DNA from 3 places in the Streptomyces sp. NPDC048484 genome. Region 3 is predicted to be linked to each of the others. Evidence: riboswitches for the same ligand, from Rfam matches in the RefSeq annotation. Region 3 holds a riboswitch; each other region holds the start of a gene.

What was found. A riboswitch is a leader RNA that binds a small molecule or an ion and turns the genes downstream of it on or off. The one in region 3 is predicted to bind cyclic di-AMP.
Positions count from the first base shown of each region.
Region 1: linked by a shared signal. The riboswitch ahead of AB0D14_RS24465 (M23 family metallopeptidase) and the one ahead of AB0D14_RS05490 (LysM peptidoglycan-binding domain-containing protein) in region 3 are both predicted to bind cyclic di-AMP.
Region 2: linked by a shared signal. The riboswitch ahead of AB0D14_RS04215 (C40 family peptidase) and the one ahead of AB0D14_RS05490 (LysM peptidoglycan-binding domain-containing protein) in region 3 are both predicted to bind cyclic di-AMP.

Region 1 covers NZ_JBEZJY010000024.1:82,390-86,197, reverse strand. The annotation lists gene AB0D14_RS24475 (pitrilysin family protein) at 1-625, shown strand, start outside; gene AB0D14_RS24470 (pitrilysin family protein) at 622-2,010, shown strand; cyclic di-AMP (ydaO/yuaA leader) riboswitch at 2,305-2,465, shown strand; gene AB0D14_RS24465 (M23 family metallopeptidase) at 2,478-3,266, shown strand; gene AB0D14_RS24460 (GntR family transcriptional regulator) at 3,518-3,808, shown strand, end outside.
Region 2 covers NZ_JBEZJY010000003.1:198,136-201,943, reverse strand. The annotation lists gene AB0D14_RS04225 (ATP-dependent Clp protease proteolytic subunit) at 320-955, shown strand; gene AB0D14_RS04220 (hypothetical protein) at 963-1,271, shown strand; cyclic di-AMP (ydaO/yuaA leader) riboswitch at 1,620-1,806, shown strand; gene AB0D14_RS04215 (C40 family peptidase) at 1,810-2,283, shown strand; gene AB0D14_RS04210 (DUF6328 family protein) at 2,375-2,872, shown strand; gene AB0D14_RS04205 (ATP-binding protein) at 2,898-3,341, opposite strand; gene AB0D14_RS04200 (helix-turn-helix transcriptional regulator) at 3,603-3,808, shown strand, end outside.
Region 3 covers NZ_JBEZJY010000004.1:164,926-168,733, reverse strand. The annotation lists gene AB0D14_RS05495 (polyprenyl synthetase family protein) at 1-753, opposite strand, end outside; cyclic di-AMP (ydaO/yuaA leader) riboswitch at 2,029-2,191, shown strand; gene AB0D14_RS05490 (LysM peptidoglycan-binding domain-containing protein) at 2,196-2,918, shown strand; partial or broken gene AB0D14_RS05485 (HAD family hydrolase) at 3,044-3,808, opposite strand, start outside.

The DNA of each region.
Region 1 (3,808 bases), on a different contig from region 3:
GCGCGAGGTCGTCGAGGAGGAGGTCCCGGCCCGCGCGCTGATGGCCGCCTACCGGCTGCCGGAGGACGGCACGCGCGCGTCGGACGCGGCCGACCTGGCCCTGACCGTCCTCGGCGGCGGTGAGTCGTCCCGGCTCTACAACCGGCTCGTACGCCGTGACCGCACCGCGGTGGCGGCCGGGTTCGGCCTGTTGCGCCTCGCCGGAGCACCCTCCCTGGGGTGGCTCGACGTGAAGACGTCGGGCGACGTCGAGGTCCCGGTGATCGAGACCGCCGTCGACGAGGAGCTCGCCCGGTTCGCCGAGGAGGGGCCCACGGCCGAGGAAATGGAGCGCGCCCAGGCCCAGTTGGAGCGCGAGTGGCTGGACCGTCTCGGTACGGTCGCGGGCCGCGCCGATGAACTGTGCCGGTACGCCGTCCTGTTCGGCGACCCCCAGCTCGCCCTGACCGCCGTCCAGCGGGTCCTCGACATCACCGCGGAGGAGGTCCAGGAGGTCGCCAAGGCCCGCCTGCGTCCCGACAACCGCGCGGTGCTGGTCTACGAGCCGGTCGCCCCCGAAGAGACCGACGCCGCCGAGGACACCAGCGCCGCAGCTGCAGACACCGACGAGGAGGCGGCCAAGTGACCGAGCTCGCCACGATGGAGTTCCACCCGCAGCCCCAGGCCGGCGAGGCCAGGCCCTGGGCCTTCCCGGCACCCGAGCGCGGCGCGCTCGGCAACGGCCTGACGCTGTTGCGCTGCCACCGCCCCGGCCAGCAGGTCGTCGCCGTCGAGGTCCTCCTGGCCGCCCCGCTGGAGGCCGAGCCGAAGGGCCTGGACGGTATCGCCACGATCATGGCGAGGGCCTTCTCGGAGGGCACCGACAAGCACTCCGCCGAGGAGTTCGCCGCCGAGCTGGAGCGCTGTGGCGCCACGCTCGACGCCCACGCCGACCATCCCGGTGTCCGGCTCAGCCTCGAAGTCCCCGTCTCCCGGCTGCCCAAGGCGCTCGGCCTGCTCGCCGACGCCCTCAGGGCGCCCGCGTTCGAGGACGGCGAGATCGAGCGGCTGGTGCGCAACCGGCTCGACGAGATCCCGCACGAGACCGCCAACCCGGCCCGCCGGGCCGCCAAGGAGCTGTCCCGGCAGCTCTTCCCGGCGACCTCGCGCATGTCGCGACCGCGTCAGGGCACCGAGGAGACGGTCACCGCGATCGACTCGGCGGCCGTGCGCGCCTTCTACGAGAAGCACGTACGCCCCGCCACGGCCACCGCGGTCGTCGTCGGTGACCTCACCGATGTCGACCTCGACGCGCTGCTCGGGGACACCCTCGGCACCTGGACCGGATCGCAGGCCGAGGCGCGTCCCGTGCCGTCCGTGACCGCCGACGACACCGGCCGGGTGATCATCGTCGACCGTCCCGGAGCCGTCCAGACGCAGTTGCTCATCGGCCGCGTCGGCGCGGACCGGCACGACCGCGTGTGGCCCGCCCAGGTGCTCGGCACGTACTGCCTCGGTGGCACCCTCACCTCCCGCCTGGACCGCGTCCTGCGCGAGGAGAAGGGATACACCTACGGCGTGCGGGCGTTCGGCCAGGTGCTGCGCTCCGCTCCGGACGGGACGGGCATCTCCATGCTCGCCATCAGCGGCTCCGTGGACACCCCGAACACCGGACCGGCGCTCGACGACCTCTGGAAGGTACTGCGCACCCTCGCCGCAGACGGCCTGACGGACGCCGAGCGCGACGTCGCCGTGCAGAACCTGGTGGGCGTGGCGCCCCTGAAGTACGAGACCGCGGGCGCCGTCGCGGGCACGCTCGCCGACCAGGTCGAGCAGCATCTGCCGGACGACTTCCAGGCGACGCTGTACCAGCAGCTTGCCGCGACCGGCACCGTGGAGGCCACCGCGGCCGCCGTGAACGCCTTCCCGGTGAACCGCCTGGTGACCGTCCTCGTCGGTGACGCCGCGCAGATCGAGGAGCCGGTCAGGGCTCTCGGGATCGGTGAAGTCAGCGTCGTGGCGCCGGAGTAGAGACCGGTAACGGGACGAAGCAGAGACCGGTAGCGGCACACAGCGGAGACCGGCAGCCGGGCGCTACAGAGGCCGGTGGCCGGTTGGGGCCCGGGCGACTGATGAGTTGCCCGGGCCTTCTTCCTGTGCTGTCCTGGTCGCTGCGTTCGTCCGCTGTGTCCGTATTGGTAGGGAGGTTGCCTGTCTGCCCTGTGGCGTGCGCTACAAAAGTCGTGATCCGTTTGGCTATTGAAAGAGGCCCCGCTTAGCGTCATTCCGGCTGTTCGTCAGGCAGTGCGCCGCGTCCGCGGCACCGGACAGTCATCGCCGAGTCCCCGTACGGCGCGAGCCAGGGGAGCCGGGGACCCATGTGTAGTCCCTGGGGTGAATCGGACGCCCTTCCCGAAGGGGGTCCGTAGGAGACCTTCCTGCTCCGAACCCGTCAGCTAACCCGGTAGGCGAGAAGGAAGGAAAGGACCAGCCACTTCATGGCGTTCACCCGCGCCACGGGGAAGCACCGTCTTCCCAGCCGTATGCAGCGCACGACCCGCAGGACGGTGGGCGTCGCCGCACTCGCCACCACCGGTGTCGTAGGCACTCTGGCTGCCGCCCCGGCGTTCGCCGCCGAGAGCGCCGTCGAGCAGACCGGCCTCACCCAGGCCGTCACCATCGGCGACTCGATCGCCGACGAGATCGACGCACAGGCCGCCGCGCAGCGGCAGGCTGCCGAACAGGCAGCCGCCCGCGAGAAGGCCGAGGCCGACGCGAAGAAGCGTGCCGAGGAGGCCGCGGCGAAGGCCAAGGCCAAGGCCGAGGAGGAGCGCGAGGTCAAGGCCCGTGCCGCCCGCGAGGCCGAGCGCAAGCGCCTCAACGCCTACACCGCGCCGATCGCCGGCTCGTACGTCTCCACCTCCTACCAGGCCGGCGGCGGCGTCTGGTCCTCCGGCAGCCACACCGGCATCGACTTCCACGCCGCCAGCGGCACCGCCGTGCACGCGGTGGGCTCCGGCACCGTCGTGGAGGCCGGCTGGGGCGGCTCCTACGGCAACCAGGTCGTCATCAAGATGACCGACGGCACGTACACCCAGTACGGGCACCTCTCGTCCGTCGGCGTCTCGGTGGGCCAGACGGTCACTCCGGGACAGCAGATAGCCCTCTCCGGGGCGACGGGCAACGTCACGGGGGCGCACCTGCACTTCGAGGCGCGTACGACCGCGGAGTACGGCTCCGACATGGATCCGGTCTCGTACCTCCGCTCGCACGGCGTGAACGTCTGACCCACGGCACGGCACGGCACAGCACGGCACGCGGCACGGCACCACACCGCACCTCCGTCGAAGGCCCCGGCTCACCACGAGCCGGGGCCTTCGCGTGCCGCACCGGACGACTGCCTGTTCAGAGGCGCGGTGTGTCCAAAAAATAGCCATGGATTTCGGGCTGCCTTCGGAATTTCCCGTTCTCTGCAATAGAGTCACCGAACAGGCGTCAATCGACCGCGTTTCGCGGGGATTAAGGCGGAGGCTCGGTCATGCGTATTCCCGCGCGCTCGGTATGCACCGCGATCCGTGACGACATCGTCGCGGGTGTCTACGAGCGCGGCAGCCGGCTCACCGAAGAACTGCTCGCGCGCCGTTACGGCGTCTCGCGGGTCCCCGTACGCGAGGCGCTGCGCACCCTGGAGGCGGAGGGCTTCGTGGTCACCCGCCGGCACGCGGGCGCGTGCGTCGCGGAGCCCACGGAGCATGAGGCCGCCGACCTCCTGGAGATGCGCATGCTGCTGGAACCGCTGGGGGCCGCCCGGGCCGCTCAGCGCCGCACC
Region 2 (3,808 bases), on a different contig from region 3:
CTCGGCCCACTCGGGCCTTCGACCACGGAGCCGGGGGCGGCGCCGGCGGCTACGGCCCTTGCTGTCGCTCCGTGCACAGGTCGGCTGTGCTGCCCCGAGGACCTGCGCGCCGCCTCGGATCACCTCACGGTTCTGCTCGGCTTCGAGGACGACGCGGCTGCCTGAACATGCCGGATGGCCGTGAGAGAAACCTGCTTCACGATCAGCGTAAACACGTTCTGACCTGCTGTGATCTGTGGATCTAGAATCTGCTCCCCATCATAACGTCATGTACGTCCTGTACATTTTTACAGGATCTCTCCCGGAGGAGGCGTGTGTCATGACCCGACCGTCCGCCCGCTACGTCCTGCCCCAGTTCACCGAGCGCACCAGTTCGGGGACGCGGACCATGGACCCGTACTCCAAGCTCCTCGAAGAGCGGATCGTGTTCCTCGGGACGCCGATCGACGACACCTCGGCGAACGACGTGATGGCTCAGTTCATGCACCTGGAGTACCAGGCGCCCGACCGGGACATCTCGCTCTACATCAACTCCCCCGGCGGCTCGTTCAGCGCGATGACGGCCGTCTACGACACGATGCGGTTCGTCAGCTGCGAGGTGGAGACGATCTGTCTGGGGCAGGCCGCGTCGGCCGCGGCGGTGCTGCTGGCGGCGGGCACGCCGGGCAAGCGGTACGCGCTGCCGGGCGCCCGCGTGCTGATCCACCAGCCGTCGTTCTCCGAGCCGGTCCAGGGGCAGGCGTCCGACCTGGCCATCCAGGCCGACGAACTGCTGCGTACCCGTGCGCAGTTGGAGGAGTTGCTCGCTCAGCACACAGGGCAGAGCCGGGAGCGGATCTCGGTGGACATCGAGCGGGACAAGATTCTGGATGCCCCGGAGGCCCTTGAGTACGGGCTGGTCGACCGGATCGTCCCGAGCCGCAAGTCGACCCTCGGCACATCCGGCGCGAGGTGAACCGGCCGTGCTCCCGCCCGAGTTGCCCCCGCTGCCGGCGCTGACCCGGGCCGAGGCCGAGTTGATCGACCGTTACCTGGAGGTGGTCGACCTGATCGGCCGCATCAACCCGGCACACTCCGGCGACACCTACCGCGGACTGCGCGCGGCCCAGGCGCTGGTCGGCAGGGCCTCAGCGCTGCGCGACGCCCTGACCCTGATGCACCAGCGGGGCGAACACGAGGTGCACGCACCGACCCTGGCACGGGCCCTGCGCATCCTGGACGGTGAACGCCGGGCGGGCCGGGTCGCCCTGCCGCCCGGCTCCGGCACCTGACGTACGCCCGCCGGCCCGGCGTCACGCAGGGATTTGACGAGCCGTCCGGGCCGGAACCGAAACGGACCAGACGGTGTACCCCCGGATGGCGTATTCGCGGCTGTACTTTCCGACCCCCCGGAGTTGCGCAACGCGCGTACCTCCGGGGCGGAATCAACCATTCCGGTGCTGGTGCGGAGGTCCTCAGGACCCTCGACACCCCTCCATAGAAAGGGCTGTCCACCCGAATGGGTGAGTGGTGAGTAAGCCCACAAAGCACCGATTCCGCTCGGCTTTTGGCACATCAGTGCGTCAAGATCCCTTCCGACGACAAGCCCCCGCCAGAAGCGGCGGGGCGGTCCGGGCGGACGCCGAGTCCTGCCGCTGCCCGGATGACCGGTCGACAGAAGTGCATCGGCAGGAGTGGAGGACCCAGGCACGACGGGCCGCCGGAGAGATCCGAGTGGTCCTTGGGGTGAAGCCGCAGCAGCGGCCGGGCAACTTCGCCAGCCCGAATCCGACAGGTCATCCTTCACAGGCGGCTGACGAAGGGTTGCGCATGACTGCGCTCAATCGTGTCCCGTCGCTGTTCAGCAGGGCCGGTACGGCATCGGTCCTCACCATCGCCGCTGTCGGCGGTGGCATCGTGGCACCGGGCTTCGCGTCCGGCGCGGAAGCGGCCACTCACGCGACAAAGGCACTTCAGGTGGCGGCCTCCAAGAAGGGCTCCCCCTACAAGTACGGCGCCGCAGGGCCCAAGCGCTTCGACTGCTCCGGCCTCACGCTCTACTCGTTCAAGAAGGCCGGCAAGAGCCTGCCCCGCACGGCGGCGGCCCAGTACAACAAGACGAAGCATGTTTCCTCTTCGAGCCGCAAGCAGGGGGACCTGGTCTTCTTCCATTCGGGCCGGAACGTCTACCACGTGGGCCTCTACGCCGGGAAGGGCCGGATCTGGCACTCCCCGAAGACCGGGGACGTGGTGAAGCTCCAGAAGATCTGGACGAAGAGCGTCTGGTACGGCCGCGTCAGGTGATCTTGCCCACGGGGTGGCCGCGGGGATCCCCGCGGCCACCCCGTGAGGGGCCGGACGTGATTTCGGCGGCTGAGTGGTTACTCGTTCACCTATGGCCGAACCGCATCACCACGAGGAGCGCAACGAGACCCGCCTTGAGCGCGCCGACCGGAACTTCAACGAGCTCCTGCAGGAGCTGCGGGTCACCCAGACCGGCGTCCAGATCCTCTTCGCCTTCCTGCTGACCCTCGCCTTCACCCCGCGGTTCCCGTCCCTCGACACGGTGCAGCGCACCACGTACGTGGTCACGCTGCTGCTCTCGGTGCTGGCGGCGGCGCTCTTCACAGCGCCCGCCGCCCTGCACCGCCGGCTGTTCCGGAGGGGCGCCAAGCCCCAGATCGTGAATGCTTCGTCCCGTCTCGCGCAGGTCGGCCTGGCCGTGCTCGCGCTCGCGCTCTCCGGTTCCGTGCTGCTCGTCGTGGACGTGGCGGTGGGCCGGACCGAAGGCATCGTGGCGGGGGTGACCACGCTGGCCCTGTGCACCGGCCTGTGGGAGGTCATGCCGTATCTGGTGAAGCGGGCCGTGGACAAGGACTCGGACGACAGGTAGCCCGCGCCGGTGGCGGTGGCGAGGCTCAGTCGGCCCGTGCCGGCTCCGCCGGTGCCGTCCAGGGCAGCACGATGGACACGGTCTTTCCGCCCTCTCTGGTGGGCAGGACCGTGAGCTTGCCGCCCCACTCCGCGGTCAGCCATCGGATGATGACCATGCCGCGACCGTTGTCCTGCTGGACGGCCGCGGGCAGCCGTTTCGGAAACCGCGGGTGGCTGTCGGTCACCCCGATGCGCAGTTGTTCGTCACGGTCGAGCTCGATGTCCACCGTGAAGGTGGGTGACAGCCCGAAGGTGTGCTGTACGGCATTCGTGGCAAGCTCGGAGACGATGAGCCGGACCGTGTCGGCGGCCTCCGAGTCGGACGGAAGTCCCCATTCGGCCAGGACGTCGGTGACGTACGACCGGGCGGCGGAGACCGAGGCGGGATCGCTCGGCAGAGTGACGGATGCTTCCTGGCGGTCTGCCATGCGACGTCGTCCCTTTCCCACGGGACCGGAGTCCGACCGAAGCGGATGACTTCGAGCGCGGTCCCGAACTGGTGCTTGCGCCAGAGTGCCATCACCTCGGCGTTCACGGTGCCGATCCACCAGGATATGCATATATCTGTCCCTCGAAGCGGTGAACTCTGCGACGCTCGACCGTATTTGGGCGGCCACCCGGTTTGTCCTCTACCGTCGGCGTGACGCCGGGCGCCATAGCGTCCGCGCGACGGTCGGAAGGAGACGGCCATGCAGTACGGCCCCGCGGTGCACCGACGGAAACTCGGCGCCGAACTGCGGGCCCTGCGCGCCCTCGCGGGCCTCACGAGCGGTGAGGCGGCCCAGCTCGTCGGCTGGCACCAGTCGAAGGTGAGCCGGATCGAGACCGGCCGCAGCGGGGTCAAGCCCGCGGACGTACGGCTGCTCCTGGAAGCGTACGACGTCCGGGACCCGGA
Region 3 (3,808 bases):
TCGCAGCACCGGCATCGTCGGAATGCCCTCGCGCAGATCGGTGCCCGGCGTCTTGCCGGACTCGCGCGAGTCGCTCGCGATGTCCAGCACGTCGTCGGCGAGCTGGAAGGCGACCCCGAGCCGCTCTCCGTACTGCGTCAGCACGTCGACGACTGTCTCGTCGGCGCCCGACATCATCGCGCCGAATCGTCCGGCCACGGCGATCAGTGAGCCGGTCTTGCCGCCCAGCACGTCCATGTAGTGGTCGACCGGGTCACGACCGTCACGCGGTCCGGCCGTTTCGAGGATCTGGCCGGTGACGAGCCTCTCGAAGGCCTCCGCCTGGATGCGTACGGCCTCGGGGCCCAGATCGGCCAGTATGTGCGAGGCACGGGCGAAGAGGAAGTCGCCGGTGAGGACCGCGACCGAGTTGCCCCAGCGGCTGTTGGCGCTGGGCACCCCGCGGCGCACGTCCGCCTCGTCCATCACGTCGTCGTGGTACAGCGTGGCGAGGTGGGTCAGCTCGACGACGACCGCCGAAGGCACGATGCCCGGCGCGTACGGGTCGCCGAACTGGGCGGCGAGCGTCACGAGCAGCGGCCGGAACCGCTTGCCGCCCGCACGCACGAGGTGCTGTGCGGCCTCCGTGATGAACGGGACCTCGCTCTTGGTGGCCTCGAGCAGTCCCTCCTCGACAGCTGCCAGTCCGGCCTGGACATCGGCTTCGAGAGCCTGGTCCCGCACGCTCAGCCCGAACGGCCCGACGACGGTCACGAGGGTCTCCTGTCTGCTGACGCTCTCAACGGCGGTCTCTGGATGCTCTGGGTGTGCTGCGTGCTGTGGGTGTTTGTCGATGTGTCGCTGCCGGCACTCAAGTCAGCGTATCCGGTCGTCTTTCGATCACGATGAGCGCCCGCCCGTCACCCGCCGCCACCCTGCCGGACACGCTCCACCTGGCCCCTTTTGCCCCGTCGGCCAGGCCGGGCCGTATTGGATCACAGGCGGCATGCTCTTGATCTGCTGATATGACTGATGCGACCGATACAGCTGATACATCATGAAAGAGTCACCCTTTTCAGGAAGTGTTGAATCCTGTCCCACTTCCTGCCGGGGCTCGGCGACATCCTCCGGAGACCTCCGGCCTGTCGGCCACCGTGAAGCCACCGAGGTGACATCCGCACGCATCCGCACACCCTCCCCCCACGAGACGATCCACGAGTGAACATCCGCGTTCCCCTCACAGACGGAACCAATGCTCTACGCGTCTCTCTACGCGCGTGTGCGTGACACCCGAAGCCCCACGCGCGCTCCACGCGCATGTGACGCCCCCTCACGAACGAACCCGTACCGGCTCCACTCCCGCCTCCGCGACGGGACCCCGACGACTCCTCACCCCTCGTCACCATCCCTCGCCACCCGAGGCGTCCTGGACCTGACAGGCCGTCACGGTCGCGACCGCGCGACTCCGTGAGAATCGGGCCCTACGAAGGATGCGCTTTTCGATACGAACTCGGCCCGGGCCGCGCTTTTCTGATGCACCTCCGCAGAACAATGCCTGGCTGTTTTCGTGCGGATGCCGATGAATTGACGCGCCAGCTCGATACCCGCTCACCGGGTCGACGACGAGCCCCGCCCCCTCTCACGAGCTCTCACGGGCTCACCACCCTGCGGCCGCGAAACCTCGCCATCCGACATCCAGAGCACCGGGCAAATCCCCCTCCTTTCGGGCATTCCGCGCCTCTCGCGCACCATAAGGCACCAGAACCCCCCAAAGGCGCGACTTGCCCGAATTGCTTATCGGTTTCCTTAATTAACCATCTGCGTCAGTGAATTGGGTCACGCCTGTCCGAAGTGATCGTTTCATAGTGCCCGTCGATTTCCGTTCACGGAAAGCAAGTTGAACTTTGCCTTCCGTATGGATCAAGGGATATTCGTCAGACAACGCAGGTCATGACCATCGCCGTGTGAATTCGGGGCTTGTTATCGGCATGTGCTCTCGCATACGTTCACGTCACTCCGGACGGATCGCCTAATCCTGCCGCCGACCGGAAAACCCAGCCACCCATTCACTCGCGTACGGCAGGAGCGGGGGACCCAGGTAAGCCGCCGGTCCGGATATCGGAACGGCTAGGGGTGTAATCGCGTACAGCACGCGGCCGGGCATCTCCCGCCCGAACCCGACAGCTCACCTCGCAGGCGCCGGAGAGGAATTCGTCATGTCCGCACGCGGTAAGCACCGCCGCCCCGGTAAGAGCACCCTCACCCGTGGCATCGTCGCCGCGGGAACGGGGGGTGCCGCGCTCGCGCTCCCCATCGTGGGGGCCACCGGCGCCCACGCCGCACAGCCGGCCCAGGCCGCCTCGGCCGCGGTCCCGCAGGTCTCGCTGGTCACGTACAAGGTGGTCGAGGGCGACACCCTCGCCAAGATCGCCAAGGCGCACACCACGGGCGACTGGAAGAAGCTGTACAAGGCCAACCGCGCGGTCATCGGTGACGACCCGGCGGCCATCCGCCCGGGCCTCAAGCTGACCGTGGGCACCAAGAACGCCAAGACCTCGGGGAAGACGGCCAAGGCGACCACGGCGTCCGCCGCCACCCCGGCCTCCGCGAAGACCTACACGGACGACCTCGACGGCTGGATCAGGGAGTCGCTCGACATCATGGCCCAGCAGGGAATCCCGGGCACCTACGACGGAATCCAGCGCAACATCATCCGCGAGTCGTCGGGCAACCCGCAGGCCATGAACAACTGGGACTCCAACGCGGTCGCCGGTACGCCGTCCAAGGGGCTCCTCCAGGTCATCGACCCGACCTTCACGGCGTACCACGTGACCGGCACGTCGCTGGACCCCTTCGACCCGGTCGCCAACATCACGGCGGCGTGCAACTACGCCGCCGCGAGGTACGGCTCGATCGACAACGTCTTCGGGGCCTACTGACCGGCGCCCGAACCGGTGCTCCGACCGACGCCCTGACCGGCCACCCGACCGGATTGCCGACCGGCCCCTCCAGCGGCTTGCCCGCCGGTACGGGGGCCCGTCGGCCGGTCGGCCCGGCCGACGGAGAACATCCGCTCCAGGACCACCGCGATGCCGTCGTCCTCGTTCGAGGAAGTGATCTCGTCGGCGACGGACTTGAGTTCGGGATGCGCGTTGGCCATCGCGACCCCGCGCGCCGCCCAGTCGAACATGGGGATGTCGTTGGGCATGTCCCCGAAGGCGACGGTCTGTGCCGCTGTCAGGCCCAGATGTCTGGCGGCAAGCGCCAGACCGGTCGCCTTCGTGATGCCGCATGGCTGAAGTTCGACGGTACCGGGGCCGGACATCGTGACGTTGGCGAGGGAACCGACCGCTCCACGCGCGGCGGACGCCAACTCGTCGTCGGAGAGCAGGGGATGACGCAGCAGCACCTTGCTGATGGGCTCCGTCCAGAGGTCGTCGCGGCGCAGCACCCGTACCGCCGGAAGCGTCGGGTGCGGCATCTCGTAGCCCGGCTCGATGAGTGTGAGGCCGTCGACCCCGTCCTGGTCGACGGCTGCGTACACCTCGCCGACCTCCGCCTCGATCTTGCCGAGAGCCACCTCGGCCAGCTCCCGTTCGAGGGTGATGGACCACACCATGCGGTCTGCGCCGGCGTCGTACAACTGGGCGCCCTGTCCGCACACCGCGAGCCCCTGGCTGCCCAGTTCGTCCAGGAGCGGACGCACGCGCGGAGCGGGGCGCCCCGTCACCACGAGGTGCCGGGCGCCTCTCCCGACCGCCATCCCCAGCGCGGCGCGTGACCGGTCCGAGAGGGTGTCGTCGCCGCGCAGCAGCGTCCCGTCCAGGTC